DNA from 3 places in the Pseudarthrobacter sp. MEB009 genome. Region 1 is predicted to be linked to each of the others. Evidence: predicted binding sites of a transcription regulator. Region 1 holds the regulator's gene; each other region holds the start of a gene.
What was found. Region 1 encodes LexA, which represses DNA repair genes until DNA is damaged. Its sites were predicted from a motif close to TCGAACANNTGTTCGA; they were not measured.
Positions count from the first base shown of each region.

Region 1 (7,566 bases):
GTCCGCGTTCAGCGCGTCCCCGGGCTTGGCGCTCAGGATGACCTCGGCTCCGGCACGCTCAAGGGCGCGGACGGCGGAGCGTACGTTCCCGGAACCGTAGTCAAGCACGGTGACGGTGGGTTTGCCCTGGGGCGACTCGAGCCGCTGGGCTGCCGAGGGGTCGATGATCGCGCCGTCCTTGAGGATCCGGCCCGTCACAGGGCGCCCTTGGTGGACGGGATGCCTTCAACGCGGGGGTCGGGTTCCACGGCCGCGCGCAGGGCCCGGGCGAACGCCTTGAACTGTGCCTCCACGATGTGGTGCGGATCGCGGCCGGCCATGACGTTCATGTGCAGGCAGATGCCGGCGTGCAAGGTGATGGCTTCGAAAACGTGGCGGGTCAGGGACCCGGTGAAGTGCCCGCCGATCAGGTGGTACTCCTGGCCTGCGGGCTCGCCGCCGTGCACCAGGTAGGGCCGGCCCGAGACATCAACAACGGCGTGGGCAAGGGCCTCGTCCAGCGGGACAGTGGCTTCGCCGAAGCGCCGGATCCCGGTCTTGGTGCCCAGGGCGGTGCGGAGGACTTCCCCGAAGGTGATGGCGACGTCTTCGACGGTGTGGTGGACGTCGATGTGGGTGTCACCGGTGGCCTTGACGGTCATGTCGATCAGCGAGTGCTTGCACAGTGCTGTGAGCATGTGGTCGTAGAACGGCACCGAGGTGTCGATGTCCGATACACCGGTGCCGTCAAGGTTGATCTCCACGAGCACTGACGATTCACTGGTGGCACGCTCCATGCGTGCGGTCCGGGACTCGGCTGCGTTCGATCCGGTGGAACTCATGGTCAAGGGTCCTTTGAGGGAAGTGGGGGTGGTGGGACGGGGTGCGCCCTGTTGGTCAAGTCTAGGCGCGAAGCCCGGGCGTCCCGGCAAGGATGCTCTCCAGGGCGGACAGGAACGCCGTTGTTTCCTTCTCCGTGCCCGCAGTGACGCGCAGGTGTCCGGGGATCCCGACGTCCCTGATCAGCACGCCGGCGTCCAGGAGTTCCTGCCAGACCTGGTGCGGGTCCGTGAGGCCGCCGAAGAACACGTAGTTCGAGTCGGACGCCGCGGGCTTGAGGCCCAGCAGCTCCAGCCCGGCCACGATGCGGTCGCGCTGGACCATGATGTCCTGCACGTCCGCCATCAGGGCCTCGCGGTGCTCAAGTGCGGCAAGGGCAGTGGCTTGCGTGATGGCTGACAGGTGGTACGGCAGCCTGACCAGGCGGAGGGCGTCGGTGACTTCCGGGGCCGCCGCCATGTAGCCGAGCCGGGCGCCGGCCAGGGCGAAGGCCTTGCTCATGGTGCGGGTGACGATCAGGCGTTCCCGGCTAGGCAGGAGGGTGAGGGCGCTGGGTGTGCCCTCGTGGGCAAACTCGTGATACGCCTCGTCGACGATGACGATGGTCTGGCTGTCGTTGCCGGCTTCGTAGACAGCCTCAACCACGTCCAGGCCCAGCCCGGTTCCCGTGGGATTGTTCGGTGAGCAGAGGAAAACGACGTTGGGCTGCAGCTCGCGCACCTGGCGGGCAGCCGACTCCGCGCTGAGGCCGTACCCTTCGGCGCGTACCCCTGCGATGTATTCGGTATCCGTGCCGCTGGCCAGGAGCGGGTACATGGAATACGTGGGAGGAAAACCCAGGGCGGTCCGGCCGGGGCCGCCAAACGCCTGCAGGATCTGCTGGAGGACCTCGTTGGAGCCGTTGGCGGCCCAGAGGTTGGCCTCGTCCAGGCCGTGCCCCAGGTATTCCGCCAGGGCCTTCCGCAGATCGGTGAATTCGCGGTCCGGGTAGCGGTTGAGCCCGGCAGCGGCCTCGGTGACTGCTGCGCTGATGGCGGCACGGACGTCCGCCGGGACGCCATGGGTGTTCTCGTTGACGTTGAGCAGGATGGGAACATCCAGCTGGGGGGCCCCGTAAGGGGTCAGCCCACGGAGGTTGCTGCGGAGGGGAAGCCGGTTCAAACGCTCTAGCTGGTCATTCACCTGAACAGTTTAGTGGCCCTGCCCGGCCCCGGAAAATGTGACGGTCCGGGACTGCCATCCTGCGGGTGGGGTGTCCTTGTTTCCAGCCGTTGGTGCTGGCCCGAACGTGGGGACGAACAGCCCGCACGTGCGTTCGAACAAGCTAGTACGTGGGGACGAAGAGCTGCTGGCCGGGGAGGACTGCTCCGCCGGTGAGGTTGTTGAGCTGCACGATGTCCGCAATGACGTCCCGCGCGTCCCGGTCCGGAGCCACATAGCCGGCAATGGCCCACAGTGAGTCGCCCGGCTGGACGGTCACCGACACCGAGGGCGTGGGGGCGAGATCCGCAACGGAGTCGGACGCTTTGGCCGGCGAGGTGAAGAAGCCGGCCAGGGAGAGCAGGACCGCTGCCAGCAGCATCAGCGGGATGCCCACCAGGACAATCCGGCCGCGCCGGGTGAGGCGGAGCGGCGGCAGGGCCTTTGAAGCCTTGGCGCTGGAAACCCCTGCACGCGGAACCTGGCGGATGGAAGCCGCGGGGTGTGCAACCACGGGAAGTGAAACCTGGGTGAGTGATGTAGCTGACATGAACTGAGCCCTCCTGGACCGTACTGTGCTGCCCGGTTGTCCTTCCCAGCAGCCACGCCCCGGCGTATCCGGCATCTTCTTCGAACGGGGCAAGCAAGGAATAGAACACATATTCGAACTTTGCTTCTTCAGTTTTAGCATCTATCAACGAACAATGTCGAGACTCGCTAGAACAAATGTTTGAAAAAGCCTTGTGGCTGGCCTAGTTTTGAACCAACGAACAACCACCTCTGAAGTTGATCACCAGGGTCTGACAATGAGGACGGGACCAACCGGCCCGGGGGCACGGACAGCCCGGTGGCAACCGAAAGGCATTGGCGAATATGGCAGCAGCAGCCGCCGGAAGCAGGGCAACCCCGCAACCGAAGAGGACCGCCAAGGGCCTGACCCCCCGGCAGAAGAAAATCCTCGAGACCATCCAGCGGTCCGTCAATGACAACGGCTACCCGCCGTCCATGCGTGAAATCGGCGACACCGTGGGGCTCGCCAGCCTCTCCAGCGTGACGCACCAGCTCTCGCAGCTGGAAAAGCTCGGCTACCTTCGCCGCGATCCCAAGCGGCCCCGCGCCATGGAAGTCCTGATGCCCCTCACGCTGGACGGCGGCGCAGCCACAGCGGAGTCACGCCCGGCCAACGGCGCCTCGGCGGGCGGCGCAACCGTCACCGTCCTGCCCACCGCGCTGGATACGGCCATGGTGCCACTGGTGGGCCGTATTGCCGCCGGCGGCCCCATCCTGGCGGACCAGGTGGTGGAGGACGTGATGCCCCTCCCCCGCCAGCTGGTGGGCCAGGGCGAACTTTTTATGCTCAAGGTGGCCGGCGATTCCATGGTGGACGCCGCCATTTGCGATGGTGACTGGGTGGTGGTGCGCCGCCAGGCGGACGCCGTGAACGGCGATATCGTCGCCGCCCTCCTCGATGACGAGGCAACGGTCAAGACGTTCCGCCAGCGTGACGGCCACACCTGGCTGCTCCCGCAAAACACCCAGTACGAGCCCATTCTTGGTGACCACGCCACCATCATGGGCAAAGTGGTCTCGGTGCTGCGGTCCCTCTGACTGTCGCCAAACTCCTGTTCCCCCGAACTGCCGGTACGGCCGGTGGGCTGGCAGCGTCGCTGCCTGCCCACCGGCCGTACTCGTCTCCGCGTCCGGCCAGGGTCTGCAGCTAGGCGTTTTCCCGGGCCAGCCGCTCCAGGGCGGCCACAGCAGTCTTGGGATCCGTTGTGGCCCAGAACGGGGGCAGCGCCCCGCGCAGGAAGCCCGCATAACGTTCGGTGGCCAGGCGGGAGTCCAGGACTGCAACCACGCCTTTGTCCCCGGTGGACCTGATCAGCCGGCCGGCGCCCTGGGCGAGCCGGATGGCCGCGTGGGTGGCCGAGACGGACATAAAGCCGTTCCCGCCGGCCTGCGCCACGGCGCGGGAGCGGGCGGTCATCAGCGGATCGTCCGGGCGCGGGAACGGGATCCGGTCAATCACCACCAGCCGGCATGAACCGCCGGGCACGTCCACGCCCTGCCACAGCGACATGGTGCCGAAAAGGCAGGTGTCGGGCTCGTCAGCAAACTGTTTCACCAACGCGGTCATGGTGGAATCGCCCTGGCACAGGACTGTCTGTTCCAGTTTAGGCCGCAGCGCCTCCGCCGCTTCCTCTGCCGCGCGGCGGGACGAAAACAGGCACAAGGCTCCCCCGCCGGAGGCCGTAATGAGGGATTCGAGTTCAGCCAGCGATTCCGGGGAGACCCCGCGCCCGGGCTTGGGCAGGTGCCCTGCCACGTACAGGATGCCTTGCCGCGGGTAGTCGAAGGGCGAGCCGACGTCGATGCCCGTCCAGGTGGGGGCACCTTCCCCCACCAGGCCCAGCCCACCGGCTGCGGGTTCGAACGCCGAGCCGATGGCAAGGGTGGCGGAGGTAAGGACCACGGTGTGGCCGGCAAACAGGCCTTCACGCAGGCGGCCCGCCACTGACAACGGGGCAATGTTCACCAGGACCGGGGCGGTCTCGTCCGGCGGCGAATAGCCCTGGCCGGGATCGAAGGTGCTGGCGCGGGAGAACCACACCACTTCGCGGTTGTCGCGGGCTGTCAGGAGCCGCTCACACAGTTCCAGGATGAGCATCAGCCGGGACCGCGCCAGCTGCCGCCCGCCGTCGGCCGCAGCGCTTCCGTCGGCCTTGGAATCGGACAGCGCCGCCCGGCACGCTTCACGGAGCTGGTCCACACAGTCGAGTTGTTCGTCATTGAGCCCGTTGGGCAGCAGGCCGTTGGGGGCACCGTCCAGCGCCAACTCCAGGTTCCCGGCGGCGGCGTTGAGCGCATCCACGGTGATGGCCGTGTGCTTCCGGGCTCCGGAGGCGGCGGCGTGGATCATGGCAACGGACAGCTGGCCGGAGACCGCGCCCGTCACCCGGTCCTGGAGTTCGTGGGCCTCGTCCACCACCACCACGTCATACTCGGGCAGCACGGCAAGTCCTTCGAAGGCGCTGACGGCCAGCATGGCGTGGTTGGTCACCACCAGGTCCGCCTCGGCGGCGTCCTGGCGGGCCAGCTCGCTGAAGCACTCGGCAGCCATGGGGCACTTCTGTGCCCCCAGGCACTCCATGGAGGTCACGGACACCTGCCGCCACGCCTTGTCGGTTACGCCCGGCAGCAGCTCGTCGCGGTCTCCCGTGGTGGTCTTCTCCGCCCATTCACGCAGCCGGACCACTTCGCGGCCCAGCTGGGACGAGGGACCGCCCATCGACGCGGCAAAGTGCGGCACGCTGGTGTCTTCCGCCAGGGAGAACAGCTGGCCCTCGGCGGGTTCCTCGGACGGAAAGCCGCCTTCGAGCTTGTGCAGGCAGGCATAGTTGGACCGGCCTTTGACCAGGGCCACTTTGACCGGCCGCTCAAGGGCGGGGGTGATCGCTTTGAGCAGGCGGGGCAGGTCGCGGCCCACAATCTGGGTCTGCAGTGCCAGCGTCGCTGTGGACACCAGCGCCGGTTTGTTGCTTTCGATGGCATGGGCGATCAGCGGGATCAGGTAGGCCAGCGATTTGCCCGTGCCCGTGCCGGCCTGGACCAGCAGGTGGTTGCCGGTTTCGAGGGCGCGGGCCACCTGGCGGGTCATCTCGTGCTGGCCGCTGCGGCTCTGCCCGCCCATGCCGGACACCGCCCGGTCGAGGAGTTCAATGGCGAACTCCTCGCCGGGTGTGCCCGCGGCGCTCCGCCCGGTATCAGTCATTGCTGGCGAATGGTTCGAGCTCGGCCGCAAGGCCTTCCCGGACCATCACCACGGCCCGGGTACCGTTCTCAACGTGGTCAACGCTGATGATCTCGGCATCCGATTCGTGCAGTTTGCTGATCAGGTCCCCGCGGTCGTACGGGATCAGCAGCTCCAGCTTGACGCCGGGCCGCGGGATACCGTCGCTGATGGCCTGCAGCAGCGCGTCGATGCCTTCACCGGTGCGCGCCGAAACCACCACGTGGCGGGGTTCGCGCTGCTTGAGCCGCTCCACCACAAAGGGATCCGCGGCGTCGGCCTTGTTCAGCACGATGATCTCGGGGACCTTGCGCGCGTCCACCTCGGTGAAGACCTTGCGGACGGCAGCGATCTGCCCCTCGGGATCGGGGTGCGAGACGTCCACCACATGCAGGATCAGGTCCGAGTCCGCTACCTCCTCCAGGGTGGACCGGAAGGCCTCCACCAGCTGGGTGGGCAGTGACCGGACAAAGCCCACGGTGTCGGCAAGGGTGTAACCCAGGCCGTCCGCGGTCTCCGCCTTGCGGATGGTGGGGTCCAGCGTGGCGAACAAGGCGTTCTCCACCAGGACACCGGCATCCGTCAGGCGGTTGAGCAGCGAGGATTTCCCGGCGTTGGTATAGCCGGCAATGGCAACGGATGGTACTTCGTTACGACGGCGGTTGGCCCGCTTGGTTTCCCGGGCGGGCTTCATCGCGGCTATTTCGCGCCGCAGCTTTGCCATCCGGGTCCGGATGCGCCGGCGGTCCAGCTCGATCTTTGTCTCACCGGGACCACGTGAACCCATACCTGCGGCGGCTCCACCCACCTGGCCGCCTGCCTGGCGGGACATCGAATCGCCCCAGCCGCGCAGGCGCGGGAGCAGGTATTCGAGCTGGGCCAGTTCAACCTGGGCCTTGCCTTCGCGGCTCTTGGCGTGCTGGGCGAAGATGTCCAGGATCAGGCCGGTACGGTCGATCACCTTGACCTTGACGATGTCCTCCAGGCCACGGCGCTGGGATGGTGCCAGCTCCGCGTCCACCACCACAGTGTCCGCGCCCGTGGACATCACAATGTCCTTGAGCTCCAGGGCCTTGCCCGAGCCCAGGAACGTTCCGGGGTCCGGTTTGGCGCGGCGCTGGACCAGGCCGTCGAGGACCTCGGAGCCGGCCGTTTCGGCAAGGGCCGCCAGCTCGCGCAGCGAGTTCTCGGCATCGGCGAGGGTCCCTTCGGACCACAGCCCGGCAAGGACCACCCGCTCAAGCCGAAGCTGGCGGTACTCGACTTCGGTGACGTCCTCGAGTTCCGTGGACAGCCCTGCGGTGCGGCGCAGCGCCCGGCGTTCCTCAAGGTCCTGCTGGTCGCCGTCGTAGCTGGAATGCTCCTGCTCCTGGTGGGAGATCGCCTGGGCTTTGCCAAAGACTGCCTTCCCGCCGTCGTCCGACTTCCCGTTGCTGCCGGCCGGCACGTCCTTGGAGAGGATCCGGTCGATCACAGCCTGGATGTCGGCGGGGCTGAGGTCCGAGGCGGCGGGATCGGATCCGGGGTTGGGCTGGTCGGTCATGGTCTCCTTTGAAGATTCGGCATTTCCAGAATAGTGCCGATCGCTGTGCTGTGGTGAAGTCTCTGAGCTGGGGTGACGGCCTGCAGTCATCCATGCCTCCTGTTTTTCGCGCAGCCCCCTGGGCTGCGGTTGGCGTGCCTGCACGGGACATCATGCTTTCGCTCCCGGTGCAGGGAAGAAATAGGGCCGGAAAAGGCAGGAGCGCCAGCCAGGC
Region 1 is NZ_JARVTC010000008.1:40,384-47,949, forward strand. Features, by position in the region: gene hisH (imidazole glycerol phosphate synthase subunit HisH) at 1-198, opposite strand, end outside; gene hisB (imidazoleglycerol-phosphate dehydratase HisB) at 195-821, opposite strand; gene QRN07_RS08360 (histidinol-phosphate transaminase) at 883-2,001, opposite strand; gene QRN07_RS08365 (LysM peptidoglycan-binding domain-containing protein) at 2,144-2,569, opposite strand; gene lexA (transcriptional repressor LexA) at 2,893-3,627, shown strand; gene QRN07_RS08375 (ATP-dependent DNA helicase) at 3,737-5,791, opposite strand; gene hflX (GTPase HflX) at 5,784-7,352, opposite strand.

Region 2 (7,566 bases), on a different contig from region 1:
CAAGGACCCCGGCATCGGCTCCCGGATGATCAACGCCCGCAGCGAAACCGTGCTGGAAAAGCCCGCGTTCCGCAAGGCGGTCAAATCGCGCCGCTGCGCTGTCCCCGCCGACGGGTACTACGAGTGGAAGCAGGGCACGGGCAAGGCCAAGCAGCCGTACTACGTCCACCCTGGCGAGGGCAGGGGCCTGGTGTTCGCCGGACTGTATGAATGGTGGAAGGATCCGTCCGTTCCGGCGGGGGAGCCGGGCCAGTGGCTGCTCACCACCTCCATCCTGACCGCTGACACGCCGCCTCCCGGCAGCGAGTCCACGGTGTTCGGGAAGCTGACGGCGCTGCACGACAGGGTGCCGCTGCCCATGAGCGCCGAAACCATGGACGCCTGGCTGGAGCCGGACGCCACCGACGCCGCAGGGCTCGTGGACCTGGTGCGGGCCGGCGTCGTGGATGTGGCGGCGGACTGGCAGGTCGACTCCGTGGGGACCGCCGTGGGCAATGTCCGCAACAACGGGCCGGAACTGATCCGGCCCGTTGAAGCGCTCTTTTAGGCTAGAAGCGGATGGCGTCAATGACTTTGACGCGCACGGCCACCAGCGCCGGAACCGCTCCCGCAAGGGCCCCCACCAGGACGGCTGAGCCCAGGCCCAGCAGTGCGGCGTCCACCGGGAACGGCGGATAGGTGCTCAGCCCGGGCGCTATGGTCTTTTCCACCCAGGGGTTTTTGACCACGGCCACCGCCACCATCACGCCCAGCACGCCCGCAAAGGCCGTGGCCACCACGGACTCCATCATGACGCCCACAAAAATGCGGTGCGAACTGGCTCCGAAGCTGCGCCGGATGCCGATTTCCCGAACCCGGTAGCGGACCGTGACCATGGAGATATTGAGCATCCCCACGGCCCCCAGCAGGAGGACCAGGCCGGCGATGCCGCCCACGGCAAGCTGGACCACGGCAAACGGGTCGCCCTGGCTGGCGTAGTCCGCCCTGTCCACCTGGATATGCATGCCGGGGAACTGCGCCTGAAGATCGGAGGCGATGGCGGCCTTCAACGGCTCAGCCTGCTCCTGGCCCACCCAGAACTTGAACTGCCCGGACCCGCTGAGCGGGATGTCCGCGGCGGCAGCGGCTGCACTAAGGATGAAGGCCGACGGCGGTGCCTGCTCCCAGTCGTCCGGGACCACGCCGATGATGACGGCCGTCGCCGGGCCCGCGCCCAGGATTCCCACGCCGGGGTTGGTGGTGAGGTTGGGCCTGCCGGCCAGGTTGTAGAACGCCTCATTGACCACCACGGCCGGCGCCAGGCGGGTTTCGTCCCCCGCAGTGAACCAGCCGCCCTGTTCCAAGGTGAGGCGGTGGATGGTTCCGTACCCGGGGTCCACCACCTGCAACTGGACCCTGCGCACTCCGGTGGGGAACTGGAAGCCGTTTTCGGCCTGGTCCACCGAGGTGTAGTAATCGATTCCGTACCGGGCCACGATGCCCTGGTAGGCGGCGGTGAGCGTCGCCGCGTCCGGAGCCGTGGGGCCGTACACCCCAACACCCAACGTGGCGGAGCGGCCGCCGTTCCGCTCGGAATTCGCCGTCAGGCCCTCCCGTGCCAGGTTGCCCACGCCCACCACCGATGTCAGGGCCGCAACGGAAAGCGCCACCCCCACCAGGGCCAGCAGGATGCGGGTTTTGTTGATTCGAAGCTCCTGCCAGGCTTCCAGCAGGGCAGAGACAACGCCGGTCATGCCGTTGCCGCCGCAGGGACGGAAAGGGCGGACAGGACGCCCTGGTCGAGGCGGTAGCAGGACCTGGCCAGCGCCGCGACGTTAACGTCGTGGGTGATGGTCACCAAAGCCGCACCCGACTCCGTCGCCACGGTGTCAAGGAGCGCCATGACCGCCTGGCCGGTATCGACGTCGAGCGCCCCCGTCGGTTCGTCGGCGAGGATCAGCCGCGGCCGCCGGACCAGCGCCCGGGCAATCGCCACGCGCTGCTGCTCACCGCCGGACAAAAGGGCGGGATGGGTGCCGGCGCGGTGGGACAGGCCCACCCGGTCCAGCATGTCCATGGCCAGTTCCCTGCGTTTCCAGAAATCCCGGCCCGTAGCGTACATCAACGGGGTGACCACGTTCTCCAGGGCACTTCGGCCGGGAAGGAGATTGAATTGCTGGAACACAAAGCCAACGGAGCTGCCGCGCAGCCTGGCCCGGGCATTGCCGCTGAGTTGCCGGGCCGGGACGCCCATAAACGTCAGCTCACCGGCAGTAGGCAGGTCCAGCAACCCCAGCAGGTTCAGCAGCGTTGATTTTCCGCAGCCGGAGCGGCCGATGATGGCCGTGTGGTCACCGCTGCAGATGCTCAGGGTGATCCCACGGAGGATGTGCAGCTCCTGATCGTCCGGAAGCAACACCGAACGGGTGACGCCGGCCAGGTCAATCAGTTCTTCAGCCACGCTCAGCCGCCCATGGGGTAAGCGCCGGGATTGCCGGCGTCGGGCTGGCCGGGTGCGCCGGGGACGAACTCCAGGATGGCGTCGCCTTCGGCCAGACCGGAGACCACCTCCACCATGGCGCCGTCGTTGAGCCCCAGCTTTACGGTGCGTTGTTCCGGTTCGGCTGCGGGCGGTGCTGCGGCGTCGGCGCCGGTTGAAGTTGCGTCGGCAGCACCGTTTGCCGCACCTTCGGGGGCCGGGGCGGCCATCCAGACGACGCCATCAGCGACAGTTCCCCGGACGGCCGTCAACGGGACGGCGATGACGTTCACGGATTCGCCGGCTGTGACCGTCATGGTGGCGCCGAGCCCGGCGAAAACGGTGATGTCCGCAGGAACAGGGCAGCTCAGCCGGCCGGTGGCGGCACCCCCGGCCGCGGGCGCCCCGTTACCCGGCACCGGCATGATGGCTGCGGCAACGGAGCGGGCAACCCCTGCGGTGCCACCGGAGCCGGACCCCTCGGACGCAGCGGCGATGCTGGTCAGGACAGGGTCGGCGCAGCTGAAGGGGGCGGGACCGCCAATGACGCTGATCTCCGCTGAACCTGGTTTGGCCAGCAGCCGGTACTGCTGGGCAGCATCGACGGTGCCGCTGACGGTGAAAGTGCCCGGATCCACGGTGCCCGCAACCTCGCCCACACTGACCTGCTGGTCGATGAGGACGGTGAGGGTCTTCAGCACCCCGGTGGAAGCAGCCAGCACGTTGGTGTAGGTGTACGTGGGCTTCGCGGCGGACGGCATCGCCGGTGCAGAATCCTGCTCCGCGTTTCCCCCGGCCGGTGCGGCGGCTGCCGGCGCAGTTCCTGCCTCCGGCTGCACCTCGCTGCGCACCTGGAACAGCGGGTCGCCGTTGCGTACGGGTGCGCCGGGTTCGAGGAACACGTGGTTGACGGTGCCTGCGACCGTGTTGCGGACATCGGCCGCGGCGTCGCTCTGGACTGTCGCTTCGACTTCCACCCGGTTTGTGACGGTGGTGCGGCTTGCCTGGAACACCGGTGTGGCGATGGTGGCGGCAGGACCGGCGAGGGCAGGTTCTGCCCTGAGCCCGTCCACGAATGCGATCTTCACCAATGCCACGGCAATGACTGCAAAAACCACCAGCCAGGCGATGGGCATGATGACACGCCGGAATATTCTCATTGCTTCCCCCCAATATTTTTACCTCCACGGGATTGCGTCGTGGAGATGCATACGGAGAATATACCTGCTGGTGGGGTGGGGGTTTTTGTCATACGTGCGGCGTTACCCGGCTGCGCCTGATCCGTGGGGGAAGTCGACTCCCGAGGGGATGCTTGGGTACCCTCGGAGCATGGCAACAATTCAAGGAAACGACCGGGATGCCCTCGCCGACAAGGAACAGCTCGCTGCCGTCCGGATTGCCGTAGACGAAGTGGATGACCAGATTGTCACCCTCATCGCCCGCCGCGAACGGCTGATCCGCATCGCCGGAACGTTGAAGGGTGATGACGCGGAGGTCCGGGCGCCGGGCCGCGTTGAACGGATCATCGAGCACGTCCGTACCGCAGCGGAACGCAAGGACATCGATCCGGACATCGTTGAGTCCACGTACCGCGCCATGATTTCCGGGTTCATCGAACTCGAAATGCGTGTCCACAAGGAAAGCAGCTGACCCTTCCGGTCAGCTGCTCGCTTCACCTGCCTGCCTCACCCCTCGCGTTGTCCTATCACTTATGGTCCCCAAATCGGCTTTTGGGGACCATTAGTGATAGCGCAACGGGGTGGACTGCGGCATATATCAGAGTGCCTCCCGGACCGGAACCCCCGATTGGAATTCGCGCCCGTCAGCGTCGCTGAAGGCGGACATCACGTGGCCTTTGCCCAGGCCGTGGACCGCAGCCATGGGGAAGTTGCCGGTAATGCTGCTGCCTGAATGGGACACCCCGGCCAGGTCGTAGTTCTCCTCAGTGCCCTGCTCATGGCTGAACGAGTAGAACGCGATGGGTTCGCCGTTCATGAATTCAATGCCCAGCCGCCGCTGGGAAGAGTAGTCAGGACTGGCCGCCACCAGCCCCACCACATAGGCGCCGGAACCCGGGATATTGCCCTCCACCTCGAAAGTGGCCACCAAAGTGGCGTCCTGGGCTTCGATGCTGACCTGCTTGAGGAGTGCGTCATGGGTGCTCATGGCACCATCCTGCTCCCTGCCGCCCGGTCCGTCCACCCTGCCTATGTTTTGGCCATGGGGGAGCGTAGGATTGGATTATTCGAACACATATTCGAATAAAACCAATCTGCGGGTCAGGAGGCACCATGGGCTTGTTCAGCGAATCCGTGGACGTAGCCTGCTCGGCGGACGGCCAGCCGGAAAGCGTCCTGTGGTCCGGACGCTCCTATTCCGTCTGCGCCGAATCAGTCCGCTGGTATGAACGCCGCCAGTGGTGGGCTGAGGAAAGCCGCGTCCCGTTGGGCAGCGGGCCGGGGATGGTGGATCACGAAATCTGGCGGATCCAGGTGGTTCCCGTCCCGCCCGCCGGGAAAAGCACTCCTGTTCCAATGGAACCGCTCACCCTCGACCTCACCCGGCACGCCGCCAGTGGCCGATGGCGGCTCCTCCGTATCCACGATGCCCTGCGCCTCAACGACACCTCGGGTCCCAAAACAGCATGAGCTTTACGCATTTACACGTTTCCACCGCCTTCAGTGCCCACTACGGGGTGTCATGGCCGGAGGAACTGGCACAGGCTGCCAAGGCTGACGGGGCCACCGCGCTCGCCTGCACCGACCGGGACGGGCTCTACGGAACCATCAAGCACCTCAGGGCATGCATGGCTGAAGGCCTGGATGCCATCGTGGGGGTGGACCTCGCCGTCTTTGATGACGACGGCGAACACCGCACCCAGGTGGCGGGACGGGTGGTGGTCCTGGCCCGGGGCCACAATAACGGCGCCGGGTACCGGGCCCTGTGCCGGCTTGTCTCGGACGCCCATGCCCGCACGTCCGGAAAAGCCGGGGGAGCGGTTCCTGTCGCCGTCACCCGGGCGGAACTGGCTTCACGCACCCTGGACCCATTGACCCTCAAACCCGTCCTGACTGTACTGATCGGTCCCGACTCGGATGTGGGACGGGCCATGGGCGGCAGGCGGTACCTCCGGCCCCGCACACTCTTCAAAGCCTGGCTCGACGCCATGCCGGCCGGAACTGTGGTTACCGAGATTGTCACCCAGCTCAGCACCCCGGGCATGCCCCTCAGCACAGCACATGCCGTGCGGATGCTCAGGCTCGCGGAGGAACACCACGTCCCGGCCATCCTGACCAACGCGGTGCGTTACTGCGGCGCTGACGGTGCACCCACCGCTGATGTGCTGGACTCTGCCCGGACCCTCAAATCCCTCCCCGAGCTGGCGGCTGAACCCATCCTGCAACCCACAGGCCAGGGTTGGCTCAAAACGGGGGAGCAGATGCTCCGCCTGGGCAAGGAAGTCATTGCCGCCGCGGGCTTCGGGACAGCGGACCTCACACAGCTGATGGCACAAACCGAGGCGCTCGCCGATCGGTGCCGGATGGATCCGCACACCGACATGGGATGGAAGCAACCGGTGGTCCCTGAGGCCTCGGTCCTTGGCATCAGCCAGCACCCGCATACCGAACTGGTCCAACGCTGCGAGGCCGGAATTACCCGACGGTTCCCCGGCATTGCCGGCAGCCAGGAGGCCGAGATGAAAACCCGGCTGGAGCACGAGCTGGTCATCATCAGCAACCTCGGCTTCTCCGCCTATTTCCTCACCGTGGCGGAGGTCTCCCGGATGATCCAGGACATGGGGGTCCGGGCCGCTGCGCGCGGGTCCGGGGCCTCGAGCCTGGTCAACTACCTGATCGATGTGAGCCAGGTGAACCCGCTCCAGCACGATCTCATCTTTGAACGCTTCCTGTCCCGGGACCGCGCCACCCTCCCGGACATTGACATCGACGTCGAAAGCGCTGAACGGCACAACGTCTACCACCGGATCTTCAAACGGTTCGGCTCGGAACGGGTCACCCTCATGAGCATGCAGAACGGATACCGGGCCAGGGGCGCCGTCCGGGACGCCGGCTTGGCCTTGGGAATGGACGATGGCGAAGTGGGCGAAATCGCCAAACAGCTGTGGCGTTTCTCCGCCCGGAAATTCCGGGAAGCGCTGCAGGAGAAACCCGAACTGCGCCAGTTCGCAGGCCGGGTTGAACAGCGGGACACGGACGGAAACCAGCAGCTGGACCTCCTGGTTGACCTGACGGAACGCCTGGACCGGCTGCCGCGGCACATCTCCATGCACCCCTGCGGAGTGATCCTGGGGGATGCCACCCTGCTGGACCGCACCCCTGTCCAACCCAGTGGGCTGGGCCTTCCCATGAGCCAGTTCGACAAGCACGACATGGACCCCATGGGCATGCTCAAACTTGATGTCCTGGGGGTCCGGATGCAAAGCGCCATGGCTTTCGCTGTCCGGGAAATCATCCGCATCCACCCCTCCAAAACCCAGGTGGTGGCTGCCGGCAGCCACCCAGTAGGCCCGGACGGGGCTGGACCCGACTACATCGCCGCTGACGGCGCCATTGACCTGAACGCCGTTCCCCTGGACGATGAGGCCACCTTCGAGCTGATCAGGAGCACCCATACGCTGGGATGCTTCCAGATCGAATCGCCGGGCCAGCGTGAGCTGATCGGCAAAATGGCGCCCCGGGAATTCAACGACCTCATCATCGACATTTCACTGTTCCGGCCAGGTCCCATGAAGTCGGACATGGTGCGGCCGTTCCTGGAGCACCGGCACGGGTTCGCCCCGGAGGTGTACCCCCATCCGGACCTGAAACCCGTGCTCGCCGAAACGCATGGGGTCACCGTGTTCCACGAACAGATCCTGAAGACCTTTAACGTCATGACCCATTGCGGGTTGGCGAAAGCCGACGAATTCCGCCGTGCCCTGGGTAACGAAGCTAAAGAACCCCTGGTGGAGGCCTTCTTCCGCAAAGCGGCCAGGGAACGCAACTACACCCCGGAGGTGGTGGACAAGGTCTGGGGAACGCTGAAGGCCTTCGGCAGCTTTGGCTTCTGTAAGGCCCACGGGGCGGCCTTCGCCGTGCCCACCTACC
Region 2 is NZ_JARVTC010000002.1:191,240-198,805, forward strand. Features, by position in the region: gene QRN07_RS01090 (SOS response-associated peptidase) at 1-547, shown strand, start outside; gene QRN07_RS01095 (ABC transporter permease) at 549-1,733, opposite strand; gene QRN07_RS01100 (ABC transporter ATP-binding protein) at 1,730-2,440, opposite strand; gene QRN07_RS01105 (efflux RND transporter periplasmic adaptor subunit) at 2,443-3,594, opposite strand; gene QRN07_RS01110 (chorismate mutase) at 3,788-4,108, shown strand; gene QRN07_RS01115 (hypothetical protein) at 4,235-4,624, opposite strand; gene QRN07_RS01120 (DUF6504 family protein) at 4,750-5,106, shown strand; gene QRN07_RS01125 (DNA polymerase III subunit alpha) at 5,103-7,566, shown strand, end outside.
Region 2: QRN07_RS01120 (DUF6504 family protein) is a predicted target of LexA. The motif match lies at 4,704-4,719, and genes of this name have one in related genera.

Region 3 (7,566 bases), on a different contig from region 1:
CAACTTCCGGTTCGGCGCGGCCGAACTGGAGTTCCTGGCTGCCACCAAGGTGGTGAACCAGCAGACGCTGGACTACCTGGCCGACTACCGGTTCACCGGCGACATCTGGGGTTACGCCGAGGGCGAGGCGTATTTCCCCAACTCCCCCATCCTCATTGTCGAGGCCACCTTCGCCGAGGCCTGCATGCTGGAGACCTACCTCCTGTCCGTCCTGAACCACGACAGTGCCATCGCCTCGGCGGCCTCCCGTATGGTGGGCGCGGCCGGCGGACGGCCATGCATCGAAATGGGGTCACGGCGCACCCACGAGGAAGCCGCGTCCGCTGCTGCCCGGGCCGCTGTCATTGCCGGCTTCGACAGCACCTCCAACCTGGAAGCCGGCGTGCGCTACGGCATCAAGACCGTGGGCACCGCAGCGCATTCCTTTACGCTCCTGCACGACAATGAGCGCGACGCCTTCGAGGCCCAGATCGCGTCCCTTGGCGCCGGCACGTCGCTGCTGGTGGACACGTACGACGTCGAAACCGCCGTCCGCACGGCCGTGGACCTGGCAGGGCCCAAACTGGGCGCGGTACGGCTGGACTCGGGTGACCTTGTGGCCCAGGCGCAATGGGTCCGCCGCCTGCTGGACGATTTGGGGAACGTGAACACCAAAATTGTGGTCACCTCCGACCTCGATGAGTTTGCCATCGCTGCCCTGCAATCCGCTCCGGTGGATTCCTACGGCGTGGGCACGTCTTTGGTGACGGGCTCCGGCGCGCCGACGGCGAGCATGGTCTACAAGCTCGTCAGCCGCACTGACGACGCCGGGAACTTCGTCTCCGTCGCCAAGGCAGCCAAAAATAAGGCCAGCGTAGGCGGCCGCAAATATGCCCTGCGCAAGCTGAACGAACGCGGCACTGCCACCGCCGAGATGGTCGGGGTGGGGCACCGGCCCGAGGACGACGGCAACGACCGCCAGCTCCTGCAGCAGTTCATGAAAAACGGCGAACTGCTGCCCGGCTGGACCGGTTATGAGGGAGTGCAGCGCGCGCGGCAACGGCACGCGGATTCCATGGCCGAACTGCCCTCGGTGGTCCACCGGCTCCAGCGCGGCGACGCCGCCATCCCCACCGTTTACGAGGAGAGCTGATGTCCCGCGCCCTGATCATTGTTGATGTCCAAAACGATTTCTGCGAAGGCGGTGCACTGCCCGTCACCGGCGGGGCGGACCTGGCCGTTGCCATCAGCGAATACGTCGACGCCCACCAGGGCCAATTCGACCATGTGGTGGCCACCCAGGACTGGCATATCGATCCGGGCAACCACTTCTCCGCTGCCCCCGACTTCAAGGACAGCTGGCCGCCGCACTGCGTGGCGGGAACCCGCGGGGCGGAGCTGCACGAGGACCTGGACACCGAGTACATCGAGGCCTTCTTCCGCAAGGGCCAGTTCACGGCCGCCTACTCCGGCTTCGAAGGCCTACTTGCCCCCGAGGACGTTGTCCCCACCGGCGAGCGCCAGCCCGGGTCAATGCCCGGGGCCAACGATTCGCCGCAGTCAGCACCGGACGGGGACGCCATCGGCCTGGATGAATGGCTCCAAAGCAACGACGTGGAGGACGTGGTGGTGGTCGGGCTGGCGACCGACTACTGCGTGCGCGCCACCGCCCTCGATGCGGTCCAGGCAGGCTACGGCGTCACCGTGATCCGTTCCCTGACAGCCGGGATCGCCGAAGACCTCGACGAGGCCGTGGCGGAGATGGAACTGGGCGGCGTCGAGATCGCCTAGTCCCACGGCCTGTACCTGCGGGTCACCTCCGGACCGCCCCCGCGTCGGCCTGGCTCGAACACATGTTCGATTAGACTGGGGGGAATCGGAATGGAGGGACACCATGGCCTACCCAACGGAGCCGGCGGACAGCGCCGGACAAGGAGCAGCCGGGACCGGAGAGTCATTCCTGCCGGTGGGCTTTGCCTCTCCGGCTCAGGACTATTTTTCCGGCCGCATCGACCTCAATAAGCACCTGATCAACGACATCACCAGCACGTTCATCCTCAGGGTGGCGGGCGACGGGATGCGGGCCTCCGGCATTTTCGACGGGGACGAACTGATCGTGGACCGCTCCCTCACGGCCCGCAGCGGCTCCGTGGTGGTTGCCGTTGTGGATGGCGAGCTGATCATCCGCAGGCTCCACCTTGCCGGGGACGAGCTCACGCTCACCGCTGACGATCCCGGCCTGGCCCCCATCACGGTGACGGCCGGCGTCGACCTGGCCGTGTGGGGCGTCGCCACCCGGTGCCTGCACCGTGTCTGAAGCCGGCCCCGACCGCGCGGCAAAGTGCTTCGCCCTGGTGGACGTGAACAACTTCTACGTTTCCGCGGAGCGCGCCTTCGACCCATCGCTGGAAAACCGGCCCGTGGTGATCCTGTCCAACAATGACGGCTGTGTGATCACCCGAAGCGCCGAGGCCAAGGACCTGGGCATCGCCATGGGCGCACCCTGGTTCCAGATCTCGGCGCAGGCCAAGGCCTGGGGCCTGGTGGGCCTGTCCAGCAACTACGAACTGTACGGGGACCTCAGCGCACGGGTGATGGAGTACCTGGCCAGGCACTCGCTGGCCACCGAGATCTACAGCATCGACGAGGCCTTCCTGACCTTGCCCGGAAGCACCGCCGACCAGCACGCCGCCGGCCGGAACATCCGCCGCGGCGTGCGCCGCCACGTGGGACTGCCCGTCTGCGTGGGGCTGGCCCCCACCAAAACCCTCGCCAAACTTGCCAACCAATGGGCCAAGAACAACCCGCACTTCCAGGGCGTCTGCCACTGGGACAGCATCAGCCCCGCGGACCAGGAGCGGCTGCTGCGCAAGCTTCCGGCGCAGAAGATCTGGGGTGTGGGCGGGCGCAACAGCACCCGGCTCGCCGCGGTCGGGATTATCACGGCCTGGGACCTGCGCAATGCCGATCCCCTGGTGATCCGCAAGCGTTTCTCGGTGGTCCTGATGCGGACGGTCCTGGAACTGCAGGGAACCCCCTGCATCACCCTGGACGAAACCCGGGGCCACAGCCAGATCCTGTTTTCCCGGTCGTTTGTGACTCCCGCCAGCAGTGTCAGGGAAGTGGGGCAGGCCCTGAGTGTCTACGCCCAGGGCGCAGCAGCCCGCCTTGCCCGGAAAAAGCTGGTCACCGGGAACCTCAACGCTTTCGCCCGGACCTCGTCCTTTAACGGCGGACCCGTCGTGGCCCACTCCGTGGACGTGGCGTTCCCCTCCCCCACCGCCGATCCCCTGGAGATCATCAGGGCGGCGCAGCGCCTGCTGCCGGACATCCGCGAAGGCACCCCCTATATGCGGGTGGGCGTCACCGTCAGGGACCTGAGTCCGGCAGGCAGCCAGGACACCCTGATGGACTTCCTGGACACGCCGGACCGGACCCTGGGCCCCATCCTGGATGGTGTTGCGGAACGGTTCGGCCGGGCCAGCATCGGGCTGGGCCACGGCGGCCTCAGGTCCGGATCGAAGTGGGCCACCAAGCGGGACAGGCTGACGCCGCGGTACACCACGCACTGGGATGACCTGCCGGTGGTCAAAGCCAAATAACGCCTCGACCCGTGGCGGTCCGCCACGCGCCTACGTGCGGCCGATAAACCAGTCCTGGAGCTTCCGCAGCCGCGACTGGAGCTGTTCCTCGTTGGCCTGGGCCACGGGAGGGCCACCGCACACCGTCCGCAGCTTGGTGTGCACCACACCGTGCGGGGTGCCGGTCCGGGCCGACCAGGCCGAGACGTTTTTGGCCAGCTCATTCCGCAGGTCCATCAGCATCCGGTGGTCCGGCATGGCCGGGGCGGCCGCCTGCACGGGCGCAGACCTGCTCTTCCGGTTCAGCTGCTCGTGCTGGCGCTGGCGCAGGAGGGTCCCCACCTGTTCCGCGTCCAGCAGGCCTGGAATGCCCAGGAAGTCCAGTTCATCGTCCGAACCCACTTCGCCGCCGGTACCGAACTCGCCGCCGTCGAACAGGACCCGGTCAAAGGACGCCTGCGAATCCAGTGCCTCGAACTTGCCTTTGGTGAGGCTGTCGGATGCCTTGTCCTCGCGGTTGGCGTCCGCCATGAGTGAGTCTTCGGGGTTGAACAGGCCGTCGGCGTCCTCTTTTTCGGGACGGTCCAGGGCATGGTCTCGTTCGGCTTCCATGGAGTTGGCCAGCGCCATCAATTGCGGCACCGACGGCAGGAACACCGACGCCGTTTCGCCGCGTTTGCGGGCACGCACAAAACGTCCCACGGCCTGGGCGAAGAACAGCGGGGTGGAGGTGGACGTGGCGTACACGCCCACGGACAGCCGCGGGACGTCAACACCTTCGGACACCATGCGGACCGCAACCATCCAGCGTTTCTCGCTGGCGGTGAACTCGTCGATCTTGTCCGAAGCCTTGGCGTCATCCGAGAGGATAACGGTGGGCGATTCGCCGGTGATCCGCTTCAGTTGGCCGGCGTACGCGCGGGCATCCTCGTGGTCGGTGGCGATAACCAGGCCGCCGGCGTCGGGCACGGTGCGGCGCACCTCGCTGAGCCGCTTGTCCGCGCCGGCCAGGACGGCCGGGATCCACTCCCCCGTGGGGTTAAGCGCCGTACGCCAGGCCTGGGAGGTGATGTCCTTCGTGACGGCGGCCTCACCGAGGGAGGCGGCCATTTCCTCGCCGGCGCTGGTGCGCCAGCGCATCTGGCCCGAATAGGCCATAAACATCACGGGGCGGACCACATGGTCGCGCAGGGCACTGCCGTAACCGTATGTGTAATCCGCCTTCGACCGGCGGATGCCGTCGCGGTCCTGGGCGTATTCCACAAACGGGATGGGTGAGGTGTCCGACCGGAACGGCGTACCTGTCAGGGACAGCCGCCGGATGGCAGGATCAAACGCCTCGCGCAGGCCGTCGCCCCAGGACAGGGCTTCGCCGCCGTGGTGGATCTCATCGAGGATCACCAGGGTGCGGGCGGCCTCCGTCTTGGCCCGGTGCAGCAGCGGTTTGCTGGCCACCTGGGCGTATGTGACGGCCACCCCAACGAAGCCGCGGCCGTGCTGGCCGTCGGAGTTCTTGAAGTTGGGGTCGATCGCAATGCCCACCTTGGCGGCGGCGTCGGCCCACTGCCGCTTGAGGTGGTCGGTGGGCGCCACAATGGTGACGCGGTTGACGGTGCCGGCCTCGATCAGCGTTGAGGCAACCCGCAGCGCGAATGTGGTCTTACCGGCGCCGGGCGTTGCGACGGCCAGGAAGTCGCGGGGGGCCGCCTGCATGTACAGGTCCAGGGCCTCCTGCTGCCAGGCACGGAGTTTCGGGGCGGTTCCCCAGGCTGCGCGTTCCGGGTATGCCGGAGGCAGGGTGGGGCCACCAAAGAGGGTTTCCGTCACTATTTGTTGTTGCCCTTGTCCCCGCCGGAGCCCTTGCCGCCGTCGTTGCTGGGCCGCAGGCCGTCATAAACCTCTTTGCACATGGGGCAGACCGGAAACTTTTTGGGATCCCGGCCCGGCGTCCAGACCTTGCCGCACAGGGCAATAACGGGTTCGCCACTGAGGGCGGACTCCATGATTTTTTCCTTCCGCACGTAGTGCGAAAAGCGCTCCCGGTCCCCGGGCTCCACTTCCTGGCGGAGTTCCTCGCGCTCAATGGTGGCCGTGGACGTTCCAGCCCCGGACAGCTCGCGCCGCGGATCGTTTTCGAGAGGGTCCGTCATGCTAGTCATGCCTTCCATCTTAGCCTTTCCGAAGGCCTGGCGTTCGACGCCGGGACCTCCCGGGTGCCCGTTTGGACCAGGTGCAGCGCAGGGACAGCCGGCGCGCCCGGGCGTGTTGGAACAGGCGCCGGGGACGCCAAGGGCCGCTGCCGTGCGGCAGCGGCCCCGGTGAAAGGCATTACTTATTGACGCCCACCTGGGCCAGGAGTTCCGGCCCCCTGGCGTCAAGCCATTTTCCGCCCAGCCGGATGCCGCCGGCGAAGAGTCCAAGACCCAGCAGCAGGCCCACGGCCAGGTTGATCCAGCCCAGCATCCTGTTGCCGGTGACCAGTTCGGCAATAAGCAGTGCAACCTCGGGGATCACCAGGACCAGCAGGACGCCCATGCCGCCGAACTGGACGGCCATGGTCTGGCCCACGTTGCCCGGCGGCTTTTTGAACGGGCTGTCACCGGGCAAGGGCACGGGCGTGGTGTACCGGGCAGACACCACAGACGAAAGGCCCAGCCCGCTGAACAGGATGCCCAGCGTTAGTCCCAGCAGCCCCGGGAACGCATACCAGGTGTCGGTCAGGACGGCATATGCCACGGCGAAAACCAGTACCGTGGGAAGGGAGAACAGCAGGCAGGCCATGGCCCGGCCCAACCGGTCCGCGGTGCCCCTGACACCCGTGGCGAGGTGCAGGGCAAACGCAGTGTTGTCGTAGGAGACGTCGGCTGAGATCGACCAGGCCAGGAGGAAGGCGGATAGCGGCGCCAGGATGGCCAGGCTGCTGAAATCCCCGCTCTGGGCGCCGGTGAACACCAGCACCACCGGGAGCAGCGGGATCACCACCAGGGACCCTGAGTAGCGGGGGTCGCGCAGCCAGTAGGTCAGCGCCCGGGCCGTCACGGCGCCGGTGGGGGTTGGTGGCAGCAGGCCCAGCAGGCCCAGCTTGCCGCCCTTGCGCTTGGTGCTGCCGCCGCTGTAGGGCGGGGTCACCAGGGCCCGTTCCAGCATGGACTTCCACGCCCACGCCAGTGCGGCCAGCGTGGCGGCGGCGATCAGCAGCTTCAGCAGCGCCGGTCCCGCGTCGCCTGCCGCGACGTCCCCGGCCAGGGCCCAGGAGGCGCCCAGCGGCGTCCAGGACATGGTGCGGGCCAGTTCCGGCAGGAAGGCCGCGGAATCCGTGATGCCGCGGGTCACGCCGGCGATGATGGGTCCGAGCAGGACCAGCGGAACCATAAAAGCGATGGCGCTGACGTCCTTGAAGCGGCGGGAAGCTGCCAGGCTTGCGGTCGCCGTGGTGGTCACCTTGGAGATGACAATGCAGGTCAGGACGCCAAGGGCCGCGCCAACCACGGCCGCCAGGACCGGCAGCACCCCGCGCCACCAGGTCACGGCCGTGGACAGTCCCACCAGGGCGGTGGCGATGCCGGGGATTCCGATCAGCCCGCCCAGCGCCAGGCCCGGGAGCATCTTCCGCAGCGGGATGGCGAAGGTAGTGAAGCGGGCAGGGTCCAGGGTCATGTCCGTTCCGGAGGCCACAACCGGGATCACGGCCCAGCCGACGATGGCTGCGGCCCCGCCCAGGACCACCGCAGTGGAGGCAAGCTCCAGTGGTTCGGTCCGTAGCATCACCAGGGCGAAAATCAGCAGCCCGATGATGCCCAGGGCGTACAGGGCACCGAACGCCATGCCCACCAGCTGCCACGGACTCCGGCGGAGGCCGTTTCGCAGCAGTGTGAGTTTGAGCCTTAGGAGGTGCGCAACCATTCGAGCCCCTCCGTTGTGCTTCGGCCGCCCACCAGTTCCACGAACCGGTCCTCGAGCGAGGCTTCGCCGCGGACTTCGTCAACAGTTCCGGCGGCCAGCAGCC
Region 3 is NZ_JARVTC010000007.1:492,687-500,252, reverse strand. Features, by position in the region: gene QRN07_RS08170 (nicotinate phosphoribosyltransferase) at 1-1,132, shown strand, start outside; gene QRN07_RS08165 (isochorismatase family protein) at 1,132-1,770, shown strand; gene QRN07_RS08160 (LexA family protein) at 1,874-2,296, shown strand; gene QRN07_RS08155 (Y-family DNA polymerase) at 2,289-3,581, shown strand; gene QRN07_RS08150 (DEAD/DEAH box helicase) at 3,612-5,387, opposite strand; gene QRN07_RS08145 (DUF3039 domain-containing protein) at 5,387-5,728, opposite strand; gene QRN07_RS08140 (hypothetical protein) at 5,889-7,463, opposite strand; gene QRN07_RS08135 (ABC transporter ATP-binding protein) at 7,445-7,566, opposite strand, start outside.
Region 3: QRN07_RS08160 (LexA family protein) is a predicted target of LexA. The motif match lies at 1,825-1,840, and genes of this name have one in related genera.